DNA from 3 places in the Geobacillus sp. FSL K6-0789 genome. Region 2 is predicted to be linked to each of the others. Evidence: predicted binding sites of a transcription regulator. Region 2 holds the regulator's gene; each other region holds the start of a gene.
What was found. The regulator Rex, encoded in region 2, represses fermentation and respiration genes when NADH is low (regulators of the CRP and FNR family bind a similar motif). The targets are predictions, from matches to a motif close to TTGTGAAATATTTCACAA.
Positions count from the first base shown of each region.

Region 1 (6,099 bases), 310 kb from region 2:
GAAACCAAGAGCGACCAAAAAGACTGGAAATAAGAATGGACGGTAGGCATGGATGTACTGCTTGACGGCCATCCAGCGGCTTTCAAAATAGGCGCCGATCGTCAAAAAGACAGCGACCCACACCATCGCCCCGCTGTAGGCGAACAAAGCAAACTTTCTCCAACGGTAGGCGTTCATGCCGGCCCAAAAGGCGGCGAGATGCCGAACGCCGGGGATGAAATAGCAAATGAACAATACCGCTGGGCCGAGCTTCGAAAAAAGCGCTTTTGTTTGCTCGAGCCGTTTTTCTGTAAGATGGAGCTTGGGACCGAATTTATGCAAAAACGGCAGCCCGAGCGTAATCCCTAGCATATAGCTGAGCGAGATGCCAATGATGGCTCCAAGCCAGCAGGAAAGAAAAGCGAGCGGATACGAAAACGCCCCCGTTGAAACGCGGTAACCGGCATATGTCAACAGCAGCTCGTCGGGGATCGGCAGCCCAACAATGCCGAGCATCAGCGCAACCATAATGCCGATGTAGCCGAAGTGTTCGATAAGATAATGCAAATAGTGCTGCAAATGACCACCACGCTTTGCCGCGATTTCTTGTATATGACCATTATAAACCAACGGTCCACAAATGAAAATGGGGCGCTGCGCGTTCATGCCAAACGATGGAACGTATCAAAACACCGTTTCCCTCATACATTGTGATAAGAGGAAAAAGGGGGGGAGATGGATGCGGCAGGACGAGCTGAAAGAGTTGGAACGGGCGATTGCGGAAATTACGGAAATTGCGGAAGGATTTGGCCTTGATTTTTATCCAATGCGTTATGAAATTTGCCCGGCGGACATTCTTTATACGTTTGGTGCCTATGGGATGCCGACGCGATTTTCCCACTGGAGCTTTGGGAAACAGTTTTACAAAATGAAGCTTCATTATGATTTAGGGTTAAGCAAAATTTACGAGCTCATCATCAATTCGGACCCTTGCTACGCGTTTTTGCTCGATACGAATACGCTCATCCAAAATAAGCTGATCGTCGCCCATGTGTTGGCCCACAGCGACTTTTTCAAAAACAACGTCCGCTTCAGCAACACGAAGCGCGATATGGTGGAAAGCATGGCGGCGACAGCGGAGCGGATCAAGCATTATGAACATCAATACGGAAAATTGGAAGTGGAAAAATTTTTGGATGCCGTCTTGGCCATTCAGGAGCATATCGATCCCTCGCTCCTGCGGCCGAAGCTGTCATGGACGTGGGAAGATACGGAAGTGTACGAAGAGGAGGAGCCTCCGAAAACATCGACGCCGTACGACGATTTATGGTCGCTTGACGAGCGAGACAAACTGAAAACGCCGCCGCGAAAAAAACGGCGCAAGTTTCCGCCGCAACCGGAAAAAGATGTGCTATTGTTCATTGAAGAATACAGCCGCGAACTGGAGGATTGGCAACGCGACATTTTAACGATGATGCGCGAGGAAATGCTTTATTTTTGGCCGCAGCTGGAGACGAAAATCATGAACGAAGGATGGGCGACGTATTGGCATCAGCGCATTTTGCGCGAGATGGATTTGACGAGCGATGAGGCGATTGAATTTGCGAAACTGAACGCCAACGTCGTGCAACCGTCGCGCACTGGCATCAATCCGTATTATTTAGGACTGAAAATTTTTGAAGACATTGAAGAGCGGTGGAACAACCCGACTGAGGAGATGAAAAAATACGGCGTCAAGCCGGGGTCGGGGAGGGCGAAAATTTTTGAAGTGCGCGAACTCGAATCCGACATTTCGTTTTTGCGCAACTATTTAACGAAAGAGCTCGTTATGCGCGAAGATATGTATTTGTTCCAAAAACAGGGGAAAGAATATAAAATCGTCGACAAAAACTGGGATCATATCCGCGACCAACTCGTCAGCATGCGGGTGAACGGTGGATTCCCGTATATCACGGTCAATGACGGCGATTATATGCGCAACGGAGAGTTGTATTTGAAGCATTGGTATGAAGGAATCGAACTCGATCTGAAGTATTTAGAAAAAGTGCTCCCATACATTTATCAGTTGTGGGGCCGTCCGGTCCATATGGAGACGGTCGTCGAGGAAAAGCCGATGTTGTTTACGTATGACGGGAAAACGGTGCATCGGAAATATTTATAACATGAGGGCAGGGATCTCCTGCTTTTTTTGTTTGTCACGATGAATATGTGAAAAATGACACAAATTATTCGAAATCATGCCGGATAGCGTCCCCGATTTTATGAAATAATATGGAGTGGATAATTTGTGATGATTGTCACAAATTCTTCACCACTGTTTGTTCGCTCGGGGGGGTAGATATGTGGAAGCGGCATGAAAAAACGCTTGTGTTCGTTAGCTTTGCTGTTGCGACTATTGTCTTGCTTTCCTTGATTGGTCGCTTGTTTTCATAAGGGGGGATGAATCGTGAACGGTTACGATCCGGTGCTGCTTAGCCGTATTTTGACGGGATTGACGCTGACGGTCCACATCATTTATGCCACGATCGGCGTCGGGGTTCCACTGATGATCGCCATTGCCCAGTGGGTTGGGATTCGCAAAAATGATATGCATTACATCTTACTCGCTCGCCGCTGGACGCGCGGTTTTGTCATCACCGTAGCGGTCGGCGTGGTGACAGGAACAGCGATCGGCTTGCAGCTGTCGCTTTTATGGCCGAACTTTATGCAGCTGGCTGGCCAAGTGATCAGCTTGCCGCTGTTCATGGAGACGTTCGCCTTCTTTTTTGAAGCCATTTTCCTCGGCATTTATTTGTATACATGGGATCGGTTCGAAAATCAGAAAAAACATTTGCTTTTGCTTATCCCGGTGGCAATCGGGTCTTCAGCATCAGCCATGTTTATTACGATGGTGAACGCGTTTATGAATACGCCGCAAGGGTTTGAATTTAAAAACGGCGAGCTTGTCAACATCGATCCAATCGCGGCTATGTTCAACCCAGCGATGCCGACGAAAGTCGCCCATGTGCTGGCGACTTCGTATATGACGTCAGCATTCGTGCTTGCTTCGATCGCCGCTTGGCATTTATGGAAAGGCAATCGTCACATTTATCATCGCAAGGCACTTCATTTAATGATGAAAACAGCTTTTATTTTTTCGGTAGCCAGTGTATTGATTGGCGACTTATCGGGCAAATTTTTAGCCAAATACCAGCCAGAAAAGCTGGCGGCCGCTGAATGGCATTTTGAAACGAGCTCCCACGCGCCGCTCGTGTTGTTTGGCATGCTGACAGAGGATGGCGAGGTGAAGTATGCCATTAAAATCCCATATGCGTTAAGCATTTTGGCGCACAACCACCCGGGGGCGGTTGTGACCGGGCTGAACGAATTTCCGGAAGATGAACGCCCACCACTGTACATTCATTACTTATTCGATGTGATGGTCACGATCGGGGTGTTTTTAATGGTTGTCGCAGCCGCGTATTGGCTCGGATCGATTTTCCGCTGGAAGTGGACGGCGAAAAAGTGGTTTTTTGGACTGCTGGTGGCGGGAGGGCCGCTGGCGATGGTTGCGATTGAGGCGGGATGGTACTTAGCGGAAGTCGGGCGGCAGCCGTGGATTTTGCGTGGCTATATGAAAACGGCGGAAGGAGCGACATCGTCGGCGCATGTGGATACGATGCTTGTGTTGTTTTGCCTTTTGTATATGGTGTTAGTAATTGCGAGCGCAATAGTGCTCATCCGTATGTTCCGCCGCAACCCGGTTGAACGGGAGCTGGCAGAGCGGGCCAATAATGGGGAGGTGGCGCCATGACGCTCGAAGTCATTGGCATTTCGGTGTTATGGCTGTTTTTGTTCGGGTACATTATCGTTGGCTCGATTGATTTCGGGGCTGGGTTTTTCAGCGCCTATAGCCATTGGGCAAACAAACAGCATATTTTGCACCGCATCATTCAGCGCTATCTTTCCCCTGTATGGGAAGTGACGAACGTCTTTCTTGTCTTTTTCTTTGTCGGCATTGTCGGCTTTTTTCCGAAAACGGCGTATTATTACGGTTCTATTTTGCTTGTCCCGGCGAGCATCTCCATCATTTTGTTAGCTATTCGCGGCTCGTACTATGCGTTTCATACGTATGGGGGGACGGAACGGAACTGGTATTTAATCGCTTATGGATTGACGGGGTTGTTTATTCCGGCCTCCCTGTCCATCGTGTTGACGATTTCTGAAGGCGGGTTTGTGGAGGTAGGCGCCTCAGGCGTTACGCTGGATTATGGGAAGCTGTTTGCAAGCCCGTTGTCATGGAGCATTGTGCTGCTCAGTGTGACGAGCGTTCTTTACATTTCTGCCGTTTTCTTAACGTACTATGCGGACGAGGCCAAGGATGAACGGGCGCGGGCGCTGTTGCGCCGCTACGCTCTTCTTTGGAGCGGGCCGACGATGTTGTCAGCGCTGCTCATTATTTACCAGCTCCGCTACCATAATCCCGAGCATTACGCCAACCTATGGAATGTGGCGTGGATGCTGGTCATTTCCTTTTTGTGTTTTGTCATTACCGTTTGGCTGCTTTGGCGGCAGCGGCGGTTCGGCTGGGCGTTTATTGCGCTGTTGTTTCAATACGCGTTCGCCTTTTACGCCTATGGCATTTCACATTATCCGTATTTGTTATACCCGTATTTGACGATTTATGACGGGTTTACGAATGAGACGATGGCTATGGCGTTGATCGTCGCGTTTATTGCCGGCCTCCTGTTATTAATTCCGTCACTTTATTTGCTTATGCGCCTCTTTGTGTTTAACAAGGAGTACGTTAAAGGAAAATGGGAAGGGGGAAAAGGATAATGCAAACATTTTTGATCATGTATGCGCCGATGATCATCGTCGCCCTGTCGATCATCGCCGCGTTTTGGGCTGGTTTGAAAGATGTGCACGTAGATAAGTAAACACAATTTCAGCGTCTTGGTAATGCATAGTTTGCCGCCAATCGCCCACACTAGCGGATGACAACGAATAGAGAAAGGATGGGCGAGCATGAAAGAAATATTGGAGCGTGTGAAAGAGCAGCTGGAACAATCGTTTGACGAACCGCGCTCGACGAGTCTTGATGGGGCGATTCATGAGCTTGAACGGTTAAAAGCGAGCGCCAGGGATAAACGGCAAATGATCGAAGATGTCATCCGTGCGGTGACTCACGCGCGCAATGCGCGAATGGAGCTGGCCGAGGCGGGAGATGAATCGGCGACAAACGCTTTCGCTGAGGCCTACCGGGCGCTCGATCAAGCGATTGAATCGTACAGTGGCGTCGATAACGACCCGGTGTAAGACGGATGGGGGCCCCCTTGGCCTTCTGTTGTGACGATTGCGGGGATGGCGGCGAGCTTTTACTTTTTATCACTGGCGATAAAAACGTTGCCGATCGGCACCGCCTATGCGGTGTGGACGGGAATCGGAGCGCTCGGGGCGGCCTTGGTCGGCATGTTGTTTTTAAACGAGCCGGTCAACGCGCTGCGGGTGGCGTTTTTGCTTTGCATTCTTGTCGGAGTCATTGGTTTGAAGTTTACGGCGGGGCAATAAATTGGATTCATTTCTTGCCAAGAAAAAGAGTTGACAACAGGTATAAATATTGAATATCATGAAAATATAAAAACGAATATAGTTTCTTTTGTTAAAGGGGAGTAGCTTTAACAGCAAAGTCGTCAGTTCAGGGCGCATGCCCTCGGCTTTGTTGGCAACGGCGACGTTGTTAGCGAGACCTTTACCGATGTTGGTAAAGGTCTCTTTTACTTATGAAGGCCTTTACCAAGGATGGTAAAGGCCTTCTTTCATGTCATGGAACAAAAGGGGGAAGATAATCGTAAAAGAAGATAGGTTCAGCTTCAAAAAGAACAAAAAGCGGAGGGGATGACATGCGCAAATGGTGGAAACGACTTCGCTTCATCGTCCATGTCCGGCGTTTTCTACCGTTTTTGTTCGAATTTTTCGTTTCTCATGAAGTGCCAATGCGAAAAAAATTGTTTTCTGTCGGTTTGCTGCTTTTGTATATAGCGTTGCCGCTTGACCTCATTCCAGATTGGATTGCGTTGTTTGGTTTGATCGATGATTTGACCGTCTTCCTGTTTATTTTGCAACAAGTCATCAAGATGG
Region 1 is NZ_CP151966.1:562,083-568,181, forward strand. It holds gene NSQ51_RS02955 (DedA family protein) at 1-558, opposite strand, end outside; gene NSQ51_RS02960 (SpoVR family protein) at 719-2,140, shown strand; gene NSQ51_RS02965 (cytochrome ubiquinol oxidase subunit I) at 2,426-3,772, shown strand; gene NSQ51_RS02970 (cytochrome d ubiquinol oxidase subunit II) at 3,769-4,797, shown strand; gene NSQ51_RS02975 (hypothetical protein) at 4,987-5,277, shown strand; partial or broken gene NSQ51_RS02980 (multidrug efflux SMR transporter) at 5,296-5,529, shown strand; gene NSQ51_RS02985 (YkvA family protein) at 5,862-6,099, shown strand, end outside.
Region 1: NSQ51_RS02965 (cytochrome ubiquinol oxidase subunit I) is a predicted target of Rex. The motif match lies at 2,186-2,203, and genes of this name have one in related genera.

Region 2 (6,099 bases):
CCCACAACTCGTCGAGCACTCGTTTGTTTGTCGACAGTTCCGCCTGGTTTTGGTCGTAATAGCCGATTTTCACATTTGCACCGTACCGGAGCTTTCCGGATTGGACTGGGAGCTTTCCGGCGATCGTCTTCAACAATGTCGACTTGCCGATGCCGTTTGGTCCGACCAAGGCGACACTCTCCCCCCGTGTTATGCGAAAGCTGATTTGGCGGATGACCGGTGCGCCTTCGCGATAGCCGGCGGTCAATTGCTCTGCGGTGAGCACCTCATGGCCGCTCGGCCGCTCAATCGCAAAAGAAAAAGAAGCTGATTTTTCATCTCCGGCCGGGCGTTCAAGCCGCTCCATTTTTTCGAGCTGCTTTCGCCGGCTTTGCGCCCGTTTCGTTGTCGAGGCGCGGGCGATGTTGCGCCGGATGAAGTCTTCGAGGCGGGCGATTTCCTCCTGTTGCTTTTCGTATCGTTTTAGCTCTTGTTCGTATTGCTCGGCCCGAAGCTCCAAATAGCGGCTGTAATTGCCGCTATACCGCTTAAGCGTCGCGTTGGACAGCTCGTACACTTCGGTGACGACTTTGTCCAAAAAGTAGCGGTCATGGGAAACGAGCAGAACGGCGCCGGGGTATGCCTGTAAATATTGCTCGAGCCATGTGAGCGTATCGAGGTCCAAATGGTTCGTCGGCTCGTCTAAAATAAGCAAGTCCGGCTTGGCCAACAGCAGTTTTCCAAGGGCGAGCCGCGTCCGCTGTCCGCCGCTTAGCGAGGAAACGGGCGTTGTTTGGTAATCGTATGACGAAAATTGCAGCCCGTGCAAAACAGAGCGGATGTCGGCTTCATACTGATAGCCCCCTTGTTCTTTGTATTGCTCTTGCAAGTTGTCATACGCTTGAAGCGTTTTTTCGTAGCGGGACGGATCGGCGAGCAGATCCGGGTCGCCAAGCTGGGCGCCGAGCTCTGCTAGCTGCGCTTCGATCGCCCGGAGCGGCGCGAATACGTCCAGCATCTCGTCCCAAATGGAGCGTGACGAGTCGAGCCCGCTGTTTTGCGCCAAATAGCCGATTTTGATATGGCTTGGCTTGATGATTTCACCGCTGTCGGAAGAAAGTTCGCCGGCGATGATCTTCAGCAGCGTCGATTTGCCTGCGCCGTTGCGGCCGACAAGAGCAATGCGGGCGCGGGACTGTATTTCTAGTTTTATATTCGATAAAATAAGGTCAGCGCCAAAATATTTCGTGATTCCATTCACTTGCAAAATGATCATGTCCGTCACCTCGCGAATAGTTTAACGTAAGTCGCGAAAACGGTCAAAGACAGATAACGAAAAATGGTGTATAGTGATAAATGGAGGAGATTGTCTTGTCATCGTTTACGCATTTCAATGAACAAGGCCGGGCGAAAATGGTCGACATTACGAACAAGGAAGATACGATCAGGATAGCGGTGGCGAGAACGAGCGTCACCGTCAATGAAGAGATTTACGAAAAGATGACGAACAATGCCATTGAGAAAGGTGATGTGCTGGCGGTAGCCCAGGTGGCCGGGGTCATGGCGGCGAAAAAAACGGCCGATCTTATTCCGATGTGCCATCCGCTTATGTTAAAAGGCGTCGATATTGCCTTTGCTTGGGAAAAAGAGGCGGAAGCGTATAAACTTGTGATTACCGTGACGGTCAAAACGAAAGGGAGCACAGGAGTGGAGATGGAAGCGCTGACGGCGGCTTCGGTATGCGCATTGACTGTGTACGACATGTGCAAATCGCTCGATAAAGGAATGACGATCGGTCCAACGTATTTGGTCGAAAAAACGGGCGGGAAGTCCGGCCATTATCGACGGAAAACCGATTAGCTGGGGGATGAAACGATGAGCAACGAACAACCGAAAATCCCGCAGGCGACTGCCAAGCGTCTGCCGTTATACTATCGGTTTTTGAAAAATTTACATGCCTCAGGGAAGCAGCGCGTGTCCTCCGCCGAGCTGAGCGAGGCGGTGAAAGTCGATCCGGCGACAATTCGCCGCGACTTTTCGTATTTTGGCGCGCTTGGCAAAAAGGGATACGGGTATAATGTCAATTATTTGTTGTCGTTTTTCCGCCAGACGCTTGAAGAGGATGAGGTGACCGAAGTCGCCTTGTTTGGCGTCGGCAATTTAGGCACCGCCTTTTTAAACTACAACTTTTCGAAAAATAACAACACGAAAATTGTCATGGCGTTTGATGTCGATGAACGGAAGGTCGGAACGACAGTCGGCGGGGTGCCGGTCTATCATCTCGATGAGCTGGAGGAGCGGCTTCGCGGCGACATTCCGATCGCGATTTTAACCGTGCCGGCCGCCGCGGCTCAAGCGCTGACCGACCGCCTTGTCGCGCAAGGAATTAAAGGCATTTTAAACTTTACTCCGGCGCGGTTGAACGTGCCGAACCATATTCGTGTCCATCATATCGATTTAGCCATTGAGCTGCAGTCGCTCGTCTATTTTTTGAAAAACTATCCATCGCCATCGTAAAAAGGAGAGAACAACACATGAAATATTTGTTGCTCGTTCTTGTCATTTTGTTGCTGTTTGGCACGAAAAAGCTGCCGGAGTTGGGGCGGTCGTTCGGCCAGTCGCTTCGCGAGTTTAAAGACGCCACAAAAGGGCTCGCTGATGACGAAGAAACGAAAACCGACCGATGACAAGGCAGGATGGGGAAACGATGAATGACAAAGAAATGTCCGTGTATGAACACCTCGGAGAGCTGCGGAAACGGCTGATCATCGTGCTTCTCTTTTTCGTTGCGGCGCTTGTAGCCAGCTTCTTTTTTGTCGATGACGTCATTGTGTATTTGCAGCACACTGCGGAAGCGAAACAGCTGACGATGAACGCGTTCCGCCTCACCGATCCGATTAAAGTGTATTTTCAGTTTGCCTTTGTCATCGCCGCTGTACTGACTGCTCCGGTGCTGTTGTATCAAATTTGGGCGTTTGTCAGTCCGGGGCTGTATGAAAAAGAGCGGAAAGCAACGCTCAGCTACATTCCAGCATCGATCATTCTATTTTTAGCCGGGGTTGGTTTTGCGTATTTCGTCTTGTTTCCATTTGTCGTCCGGTTTATGAATCAGCTGGCGGAACGGCTCGGCATTCAACAGATGATCGGCATTAATGAATATTTTCAGTTTTTGCTGCAGCTCGTGCTGCCGTTTGGCATCGTGTTTCAGCTGCCGATTGTTGTCCTGTTTTTCACCCGCTTAGGGCTTATTACGCCGCAGCTTCTTGTTCGCATCCGCAAGTATGCGTATTTGGCGCTGCTTATTTTAGCGGCCGCCATTACGCCGCCGGATGTGTTGTCGCAAGTGATCGTCATGATTCCACTGACGCTTTTGTATGAGGGGAGCATCTGGGTTGCCAAAATCGGCTATCGAAAGGCGCAATTAGCGGCGGAGGAAGGAAGCGGCGATCCATATTGAGGGCAGCATCAAGAGGACGGTTCATACGGCGCCAGGCAAAAACCCTCCCCCAATGGGGAGGGTTTTATTGTCTCGGTGTGAAGAACAAGCGAAAGGCGGTGCCGAAATCAAAAGCGGCCAGCGCCGCCAACGCGATGGTTGAGACGTTCCAAATCGTTTCATGAACGCTTTCGATCGCCAAATACGTAAACAGGAAGCCCAAGATGAAATACGGAACAGAAAACAGCCGCGGATGGCGCGTCATAGCCAAATCCTCCAAATGGCCAGCGGCAGTTCCGCTTGGCGCATCATGTTTTCCAATTCATCAGCCAACAAAATTTGAACGGCAACGACAAACGTGTTCATTGCTACATGGGCGAACATCGGCACGAAAATGCGTCCGGTTTTGGCGTATAAAAAGGCGAACACCATCCCCATGGATGTGTACAAAAGCAAATGCTCCGGCTCCATGTGGGCGAGAGCAAACAGAAGCGAGCTGGCCAGCGCTGCCAACCAAAAGTTGTATTTTTCATAAAGCGAGCCAAAAATGATTTTGCGGAAGATGAGTTCCTCCAAAACCGGGCCGATGACCGACGTGACGACGACGAGCAATGGCGTCAGGCGGATGATGTCGATGATTTGCCTTGTGTTTTCCGAGCCCGGCTCAATGCCCAATAGACGCCATTCGATGTTGGCGGCAACGCTTTGCGCGGCAAGCGCCAAAAAGACGCCCGAGATCGCCCACATCCATGACGAGGCGAGCGGCAGCCGCCGCATTGTCCGTTCATCGCGGTCGCCGCGCAGCAGCCATAAAATGATGGCAAAAGCCAATAAAAAGCTGATGACCGCCCAATAGCCGGAGGCAATTTTCGCTGCTTCGAGACGTGTTTGCGCGCCTTGGCCGACGCCGAGGGAGCGAAGGAGCGGCACACCGACAAAGGAAGACAGCTGCATGGCGATATAGGTGATGATGACATACCAGTAACGGCGCTTCAAATCGTTTTACCCCTTTATTTCAAATATATCCGTATTGTAGCACATGTTCGGCGAAATGATAAGAAAAGCGCGCCGGCCGTGGTTGGCGCGGCCGCCACAAAAAAATTGCCTAGCGTTGTTTATTGATGTTAGAAATGTGCAATAATGAAAATGGATTTTGTGCGCCGATTGATCTGGGGCCTGACAGCTTGTTATCCCATTTTCTCCTTATCTTCGCGCATGAAAGAAAAACAGTTATTTTTTTGTATTTCCTACTTGCAAAACGGAGAAGAGTTCATTAATATTATAAGTGTGTTAGCACTCAATAATGATGAGTGCTAATAAGAACGGCGAAAACTATCGTTAAGGAGGTTGTTTCCCGTGTTGAAGCCATTAGGCGATCGCATTGTCATTGAAGTCGTGGAAACTGAAGAAAAAACGGCTAGCGGCATCGTGCTGCCGGATACGGCGAAAGAAAAGCCGCAAGAAGGCCGCGTTGTCGCTGTCGGTGCAGGCCGCGTGCTTGACAACGGCCAACGCGTTGCGCCGGAAGTTGAAGTCGGCGACCGCATCATTTTCTCGAAATACGCCGGCACGGAAGTAAAATACGACGGAAAAGAATACTTAATTTTGCGCGAAAGCGACGTTTTGGCTGTCATCCGCTAATATATTGCGTTTACCACATAAACATTCCGGAAAACTGACATATCCTTAACTTTATGACACGAATACTTACCTTTTTCACGGCATGCAGTGAAATAAATTCATAAGGAGGTAACGGGGTATGGCAAAGGAAATTAAGTTCAGCGAAGAAGCGCGCCGTGCGATGTTGCGCGGGGTGGACAAACTCGCAGACGCAGTGAAAGTCACATTAGGTCCGAAAGGCCGCAACGTCGTATTGGAGAAAAAATTCGGTTCTCCGCTCATCACGAACGACGGGGTAACGATCGCGAAAGAAATCGAACTCGAAGACCCGTTTGAAAACATGGGCGCGAAACTGGTCGCTGAAGTCGCCAGCAAAACGAACGACATCGCTGGGGACGGGACGACAACGGCTACCGTATTGGCTCAAGCGATGATCCGTGAAGGATTGAAAAACGTGGCAGCTGGCGCCAATCCGATGGGCATCCGCCGCGGGATTGAAAAAGCGGTAGCGGTAGCGGTTGAAGAATTAAAAGCCATCTCCAAACCGATCAAAGGAAAAGAATCGATCGCCCAAGTGGCTGCGATCTCGGCTGCTGACGAAGAAGTCGGCCGATTGATCGCTGAAGCGATGGAACGCGTCGGCAATGACGGCGTCATCACGCTTGAAGAATCGAAAGGCTTCACGACGGAACTCGACGTTGTCGAAGGGATGCAATTCGACCGCGGTTACGTTTCGCCGTACATGATTACAGATACGGAAAAAATGGAAGCTGTTCTCGAAAATCCGTACATCTTGATTACGGACAAAAAAGTATCGAGCATCCAAGAGCTGTTACCGGTTCTTGAGCAAGTCGTGCAACAAGGCCGTCCGCTCCTGATCATTGCGGAAGATGTCGAAGGCGAAGCACTCGCAACGCTTGTTGTCAACAAACTGCGCGGCACGTTCAATGCGGTTGCTGTCAAAGCGCCTGGCTTCGGTGATCGCCGCAAAGCGATGCTCGAAGACATTGCGATTTTGACAGGCGGCGAAGTGATCTCGGAAGAGCTTGGCCGTGAACTGAAAT
Region 2 is NZ_CP151966.1:256,031-262,129, forward strand. It holds gene NSQ51_RS01415 (ABC-F family ATP-binding cassette domain-containing protein) at 1-1,255, opposite strand, end outside; gene moaC (cyclic pyranopterin monophosphate synthase MoaC) at 1,351-1,839, shown strand; gene NSQ51_RS01425 (redox-sensing transcriptional repressor Rex) at 1,855-2,496, shown strand; gene tatA (twin-arginine translocase TatA/TatE family subunit) at 2,514-2,666, shown strand; gene tatC (twin-arginine translocase subunit TatC) at 2,687-3,436, shown strand; gene NSQ51_RS01440 (YdiK family protein) at 3,501-3,680, opposite strand; gene NSQ51_RS01445 (type II CAAX endopeptidase family protein) at 3,677-4,411, opposite strand; gene groES (co-chaperone GroES) at 4,772-5,056, shown strand; gene groL (chaperonin GroEL) at 5,175-6,099, shown strand, end outside.

Region 3 (6,099 bases), 1.5 Mb from region 2:
GCTTCTTTACGCCGACTGGACGGCAAGCGGACGGCTGTATCGCCCGATTGAGGAGAAAATGGCCCGTGAACTCGGCCCGTTCGTCGGCAACACCCATACTGAGTCGAACGTGACCGGGACGAAAATGACGCTTGCGTATCGCTATGCGAAAGAACTCATCAAACAACACGTCCATGCCAAAAAAAGCGATGTTTTGATCATGCAAGGCGCCGGGACCACAAGCGCCGTCAACAAGCTGCAGCGCCTGCTTGGCTTGCGCGTGCCGGAGCGGTGGAAACGGCGCTTGGTGCTGGCGGATGACGAGCGCCCGGTCGTGTTCGTCACCCATATGGAACACCACTCGAATCTGCTGCCGTGGGCGGAAACGATCGCTGAAGTCGTGACGATTCGGCCGACCCAAAACGGGGATGTCGATCTTGACCATTTGCGGGAGCTGCTCGAGCGCTACCGCGATCGGCCGCAAAAGATCGGCGCATTCACCGCCTGCTCGAACGTAACTGGGATCGAAACGCCGTATCATGCCTTGGCGAAACTGATGCATGAATATGGCGGGCTTTGCTTCGTCGACTTTGCCGCTTCCGCCCCGTATGTGCGCATCGATATGCACCCGGATGACCCGATGGAACAGCTAGATGCCATTTATTTTTCGCCGCACAAATTTCTTGGCGGACCGGGAAGCGCAGGAGTGCTTCTCTTTGACAGCCGGCTGTATGACCAAAAGGCGCCTGACCATCCAGGAGGCGGAACGGTGTATTGGACCGACCCGTGGGGGCATTACGAATACGTAGAGGCAATCGAAGAGCGGGAAGACGGGGGAACGCCGCCGTTTTGGCAAACGATCAAAGCAGCGCTCGCCATCCAGCTGAAAGAGCAAATGAACATAAAACGAATGCGCGCCCGCGAACAGGAGCTCGTATCGCTCCTATTACCGGCGTTAAAAGACATTCCCGGCGTCCGCGTGCTTGAAGGACATCGGGACGACCGTCTTGGCATCATCTCATTTGTCATAGATGGATTGCATTACAACCTTGTTGTCAAACTGCTGAATGATCGCTTCGGCATTCAAGCGCGCGGCGGTTGTTCATGCGCCGGGCCGTACGGCCATTATTTGCTTGGCATCGATCAAGAGCAGTCCGCCGCCTTGCTCAACGAAGTCAAAAGCGGCAACTTGTTGGCAAAACCGGGCTGGGTGCGCGTGTCGCTTCATCCGACGATGACGAATGAAGAAGTGTATACGATCCTTCATGCCGTCCGCCAAATCGCCCGCCATGGCGCCCGCTGGCAAGAGGAGTATGTATACGATGCGGCGAAAAACGAGTTTGTCCATCGCCACGATGACCGATATGTCCGCCATTTCTTTCTGTTGTAATGCATTTTCATTTCCTCATCAATGCAAAACCGGTACAATAGAGGCATCCTGGAAAAAAGAAGGGGAGAACGATGAACGAATTGTACCATCTGCTTGTGCGGACCGAACGGGAAGAAGAGCTTCACCGCCGGGCATGGCGCCTCGCCGAACAGTTTGCCGCCCGCGCGGCGCATTATGATGAGCGGGCCGAGTTTCCGTTTGCCAACTTCGCTCTGTTAAAAGAAGCCGGATTTCTGTCGTTGACCGTCCCGGCCGAATACGGAGGCGGCGGGGCCTCGCTGTACGAGCTCGTGCTCGTGCAAGAGACGCTGGCCCAAGGCGACGGCGCCACCGCCTTGTCACTCGGTTGGCATTTAAGCATTGTCATGCGCCTGTATTTGCTGCGCCGCTGGCCGGAAGCGGTGCTCATCCGCCTGGCCAGCGAGATCACGGAACGCCATGTGTTGATAAACAGCGCCCATTCTGAACGGGCAACCGGCAGCCCGGCGCGCGGGGGAAAACCAACAACAACCGCTTGTTTCCGCAACGGCCGCTGGGTGCTTCATGGGCGAAAAGCGTTTGCGTCATTGGCGCCGGCACTCGATTACGTGCTAATTTCCGCCACGATTGACAGCAGCGGCGAGGTCGGCGAATTTCTTGTCCCGATGAAAACCTCGGGGCTTCGCATTGAGCCGACATGGCACACGCTCGGCATGAAGGCGACGCGCAGCGATGACCTCATCCTTGATGGCGTCGAGGTTGAACCGGAAGCGCTCGTGGAGATGCTGGAGAAACCGGTCGGTGCAGCACCGGCACAAGGATGGCTTTTGCATGTTCCGGCATGCTACTTAGGGATCGCCATCGCCGCCCGCAATGAGGCGCTCCGCTTTGCCCAAACGTACCAACCGAACACGTTGTCGCAGCCGATCGCCTCGACGCCGGAGGTGCAGCGGAAAATCGCCGAGATGGAGTGGCGCCTCGTTCACGCCCGTCATTTTCTGTATAGCATCGCCGATTTATGGGATCGATACCCTGACAAACGTCATGAAATGAAAGAGGAACTGGCAACCGCCAAGTTCATTGCGACGAATACCGCGCTCGAGGTTGTCGATTGGGCGATGCGCATCGTCGTGGGACAAAGTTTGTATGCTGATAGTCCGCTTGGGCGCTATTACCGCGACGTGCGCGCCGGACTCCATAACCCGCCGGCTGACGACTTGACGATCGCGTGGCTCGCCAAGCGGGCGCTTGCCGGCAGTCGAACGCGCGCAAAAGCTGACGCCTAAGCAGCCAACCAATGCAGGTTGACTCAAGAACATTCAACGTGTGTTTTCCAGACAAATCGAAACCGCTGTCCCTAAATGCGAGGGACAGCGGTTTTTTAACGGTCATTTTCCCGTGTTTTCGTTCTCTGCCTCCAGCGCAGCGCGCAAAAAGGAAGGCAACGCGAAGCATTGGCGGAATACAGCGTCATTGACGTATTTTGTATCTTCGGGAATCGCTGTTTGCTTCGGCAGCTCAAGCGGCCGTTTCGAGCCGATTGTAAAGCTCCACAATCCGCCCGGGTACGTCGGCACAACCGCCGTGTACACGAGCACATGCGGGAACAATTCGCGAATGTTGCGGTATGTCCGCTTCAAAATATCGAGATGGAAAATGGGCGACTGGCTTTGGCACACCATGAGCCCGTCCTCTTTTAATGCCCGGTGCACGTTGGCATAAAACTCCGGTGAAAACAGCGCCTCAGCCGGGCCGACCGGGTCGGAGGAGTCGATCATGATGACGTCGTACTCGCGTTCCTTTCCGCGCACAAAGGCGACACCGTCGCCATAAATGAAGTGGACGCGCGGGTCGGACAAATTGCCGGAGACGGCCGGCAAATGTTCTTTGCACGCCCGGACGACCTTCTCATCAATTTCCACCATCTCGATCGCCTCGAGGCGGGCATACTTAGCCGTTTCTCTGGCTGCCCCGCAGTCTCCCCCGCCGATGATCAGCGCCCGTTTGGCTTCCGGATGAAACTGAAGCGGCACGTGCGAAATCATCTCATTATAAATATGGCCGTCAATCGAGGTCGTTTGCACGACGCCGTCCAGTACGAGCATGCGGCCAAAATCATACGAATCCAAAATCATGACATGCTGATACTCGGATGGCTCGGCAAAGATCACCTCTTTGATCCGGTAGCTAATTTTCAAATTGTCGCGGTCATCTTCGGTGAGCCAAAGCTCTCCGTTGTCCATATGCAAGTAAGGGGGTAAAGCGCTTCCTTCGTGTTTCATTGTGACCTCCTTTAGTCATGCAGATGTTTTCACACCTTTCTAATCTTAATATATTCTTCGTCTTGTGGCAAACAAAGGGGATGTGATCGGCCGGTGCCGGACGTGTTCATCCCGCCGCCCATGTTCGACGACTGGTTGCGTTTTTCCGGCCGCTCCTCGTCTTGGCCGCCGCAGCCGGCACAAAGGCTGACCGCTAACGCGCAAATGGCGGCAAGCGGCATCATCCATCGTTTTCGCATCTTTTCCTCCTCCTTTCGTTTCCATCATAAACTGAGACGGCGGGCGACGACCACGACATCGTATGATTCCATCGTTCCGTCTCCCTTCATGCGGCGATGCTTGCTTATAGTGTGCCTGTTCGGCAAAAAATAACACTCCCCGGCACCCGGCCGGAGAGTGTCTATCGATCGCGCCGCTTTCCAAGCAAAGCACGAAGCGACGTACGGTTTTCAAGCAAATCAGCGAGCGTATACGCATCGAGCACACGCAAAAACGCTTCTAACGCCTCGCGAAGCGCAAAACGGAGCCGGCATGAAGGCGTCAGCACGCATTCATTACCGTGAGCGGCGAAGCACTCCACAAGCGACAAATTGTCTTCCGTCTCGCGAACGACCGCACCGATGACAATCTCCTCCGGCCGTTTCGCCAGGCGAATCCCGCCGTTGCGTCCGCGGATCGTTTCGATGTAGCCAAGCTTGCCGAGCTCATGGACGATTTTGCTTAAATGATGCTCAGAGAGGGAAAACGCAGTGGAAATTTCTTTGATATTTGTTTTTTCGCCTTCATCGAGCGTTCCTAAAAACAGCAGCACACGCAACGCATATTCTGTATAGTTCGTCAGCTGCATGGTCATCCACAACCTTTAGACAAGATGGTTGCTTCCATTGTATCACACCTGTCTGTGCGAGGGAATTGTGAACAATTTATTAAAGATGTATTTGAAATGTTGCTTTTTCACTATGCGTATGATTGAATAAAACATGTATTTAAAATACATGTTTTATGAGAGGAGATGAAACATGGCTAAGACAACGGCTTTGCACCCAAAAACGATTGAAATCGTCAAATCGACCGTACCGATGTTGGAGCAGCACGGCGAACAGATTACCAAACGGTTTTACCAATTGATGTTTTCGAACCATCCAGAATTGTTGAATATTTTCAACCATGCCAACCAAAAACAAGGGCGGCAGCAACGCGCCTTGGCGGCAGCCGTGTACGCGGCAGCGCGCTATATCGATCAATTGGACGCCATTTTGCCGGTCGTGCGGCAAATCGGCCATAAACACCGGAGTTTAGGCATTAAACCGGAACAATACCCGATTGTCGGAAGGCACTTGCTGCTAGCGATCAAAGACGTGCTCGGCGACGCTGCCACTGATGACGTGATAACGGCTTGGGCGGCAGCGTATGAAGCCATTGCCGCTGTTTTCATTCAAGTCGAGAAGGAGCTCTACGATGAAGCTGCGGCCAAGCACGGCGGCTGGCGCGGTTTCCGCCGCTTTGTCGTCACAAAAAAGGTGAAGGAAAGCGACGTCATCACGTCGTTTTATTTCGAGCCGGAAGACGGCGACGCCATCAGCGACTATTTACCAGGTCAATACGTGAGCGTAAAACTGGACATCCCTGGTGAAACGTATACGCACATTCGCCAATACAGCTTATCGGACGCCCCTGGCAAAGGGTATTACCGCATCAGTGTCAAACGGGAAGCAGCAACAGCGGAAAAACCAGCCGGCATCGTGTCGAACTATTTGCATGACCACATTCACGAAGGCGATGTCGTCGAGTTAAGCGCTCCAGCCGGCGACTTTACGCTCGACTTGACACACGAAACGCCGGTTGTGCTGATCAGCGGCGGCGTTGGGGTCACTCCGCTTTTAAGCATGGCGAATACATTGGCCATCCGTCAGCCGAATCGTCCGGTGACGTTTCTTCAAGCTGCCCTAAACGGCCGCGTGCAAGCCTTTGACGAAGAGTTGCGGGCATTGGCCAAACGCCCGTCGTTTGCCTACCATCTCTGTTACGAATCGCCGTCTGAAGACGACCGCCGTCATCCGCATTTCGGCAAAGAAGGACGGATCGACCTTGCTTGGATGAAAACGGTAATTCCGACTCGCGACGCTGACTTTTATTTCTGCGGCCCAGTTCCATTTATGAAAACGGTCTACCGCGCCTTAGCAGAGTGGGGCGTGCCGGAAGAACGCATCCATTACGAATTTTTCGGCCCGGCCGGCGATTTGACGAAAGACTGATCACGGGCAGACCAAAGGGTGTCTCCTACATAACGAGACACCCTTTGATCTGCCATTTTACTCGAGGGGAGATGTTCTTTTGAATATCGCCCCTTCCGCCGCAGGGGCAAAGGCGGCTTTTCTTGCAAAAAAGATGGACTGTGCAGTTGGCAAGCGGATGATTTTTTTGTATGATGAAAACCAAACGACGGAAAGAAAAGGGAGAGAACAACAT
Region 3 is NZ_CP151966.1:1,737,636-1,743,734, forward strand. It holds gene NSQ51_RS09075 (aminotransferase class V-fold PLP-dependent enzyme) at 1-1,369, shown strand, start outside; gene NSQ51_RS09080 (acyl-CoA dehydrogenase family protein) at 1,441-2,634, shown strand; gene speE (polyamine aminopropyltransferase) at 2,737-3,630, opposite strand; gene NSQ51_RS09090 (hypothetical protein) at 3,660-3,869, opposite strand; gene nsrR (nitric oxide-sensing transcriptional repressor NsrR) at 4,031-4,477, opposite strand; gene hmpA (NO-inducible flavohemoprotein) at 4,650-5,885, shown strand; gene purU (formyltetrahydrofolate deformylase) at 6,098-6,099, shown strand, end outside.
Region 3: nsrR (nitric oxide-sensing transcriptional repressor NsrR) is a predicted target of Rex. The motif match lies at 4,543-4,560, and genes of this name have one in related genera.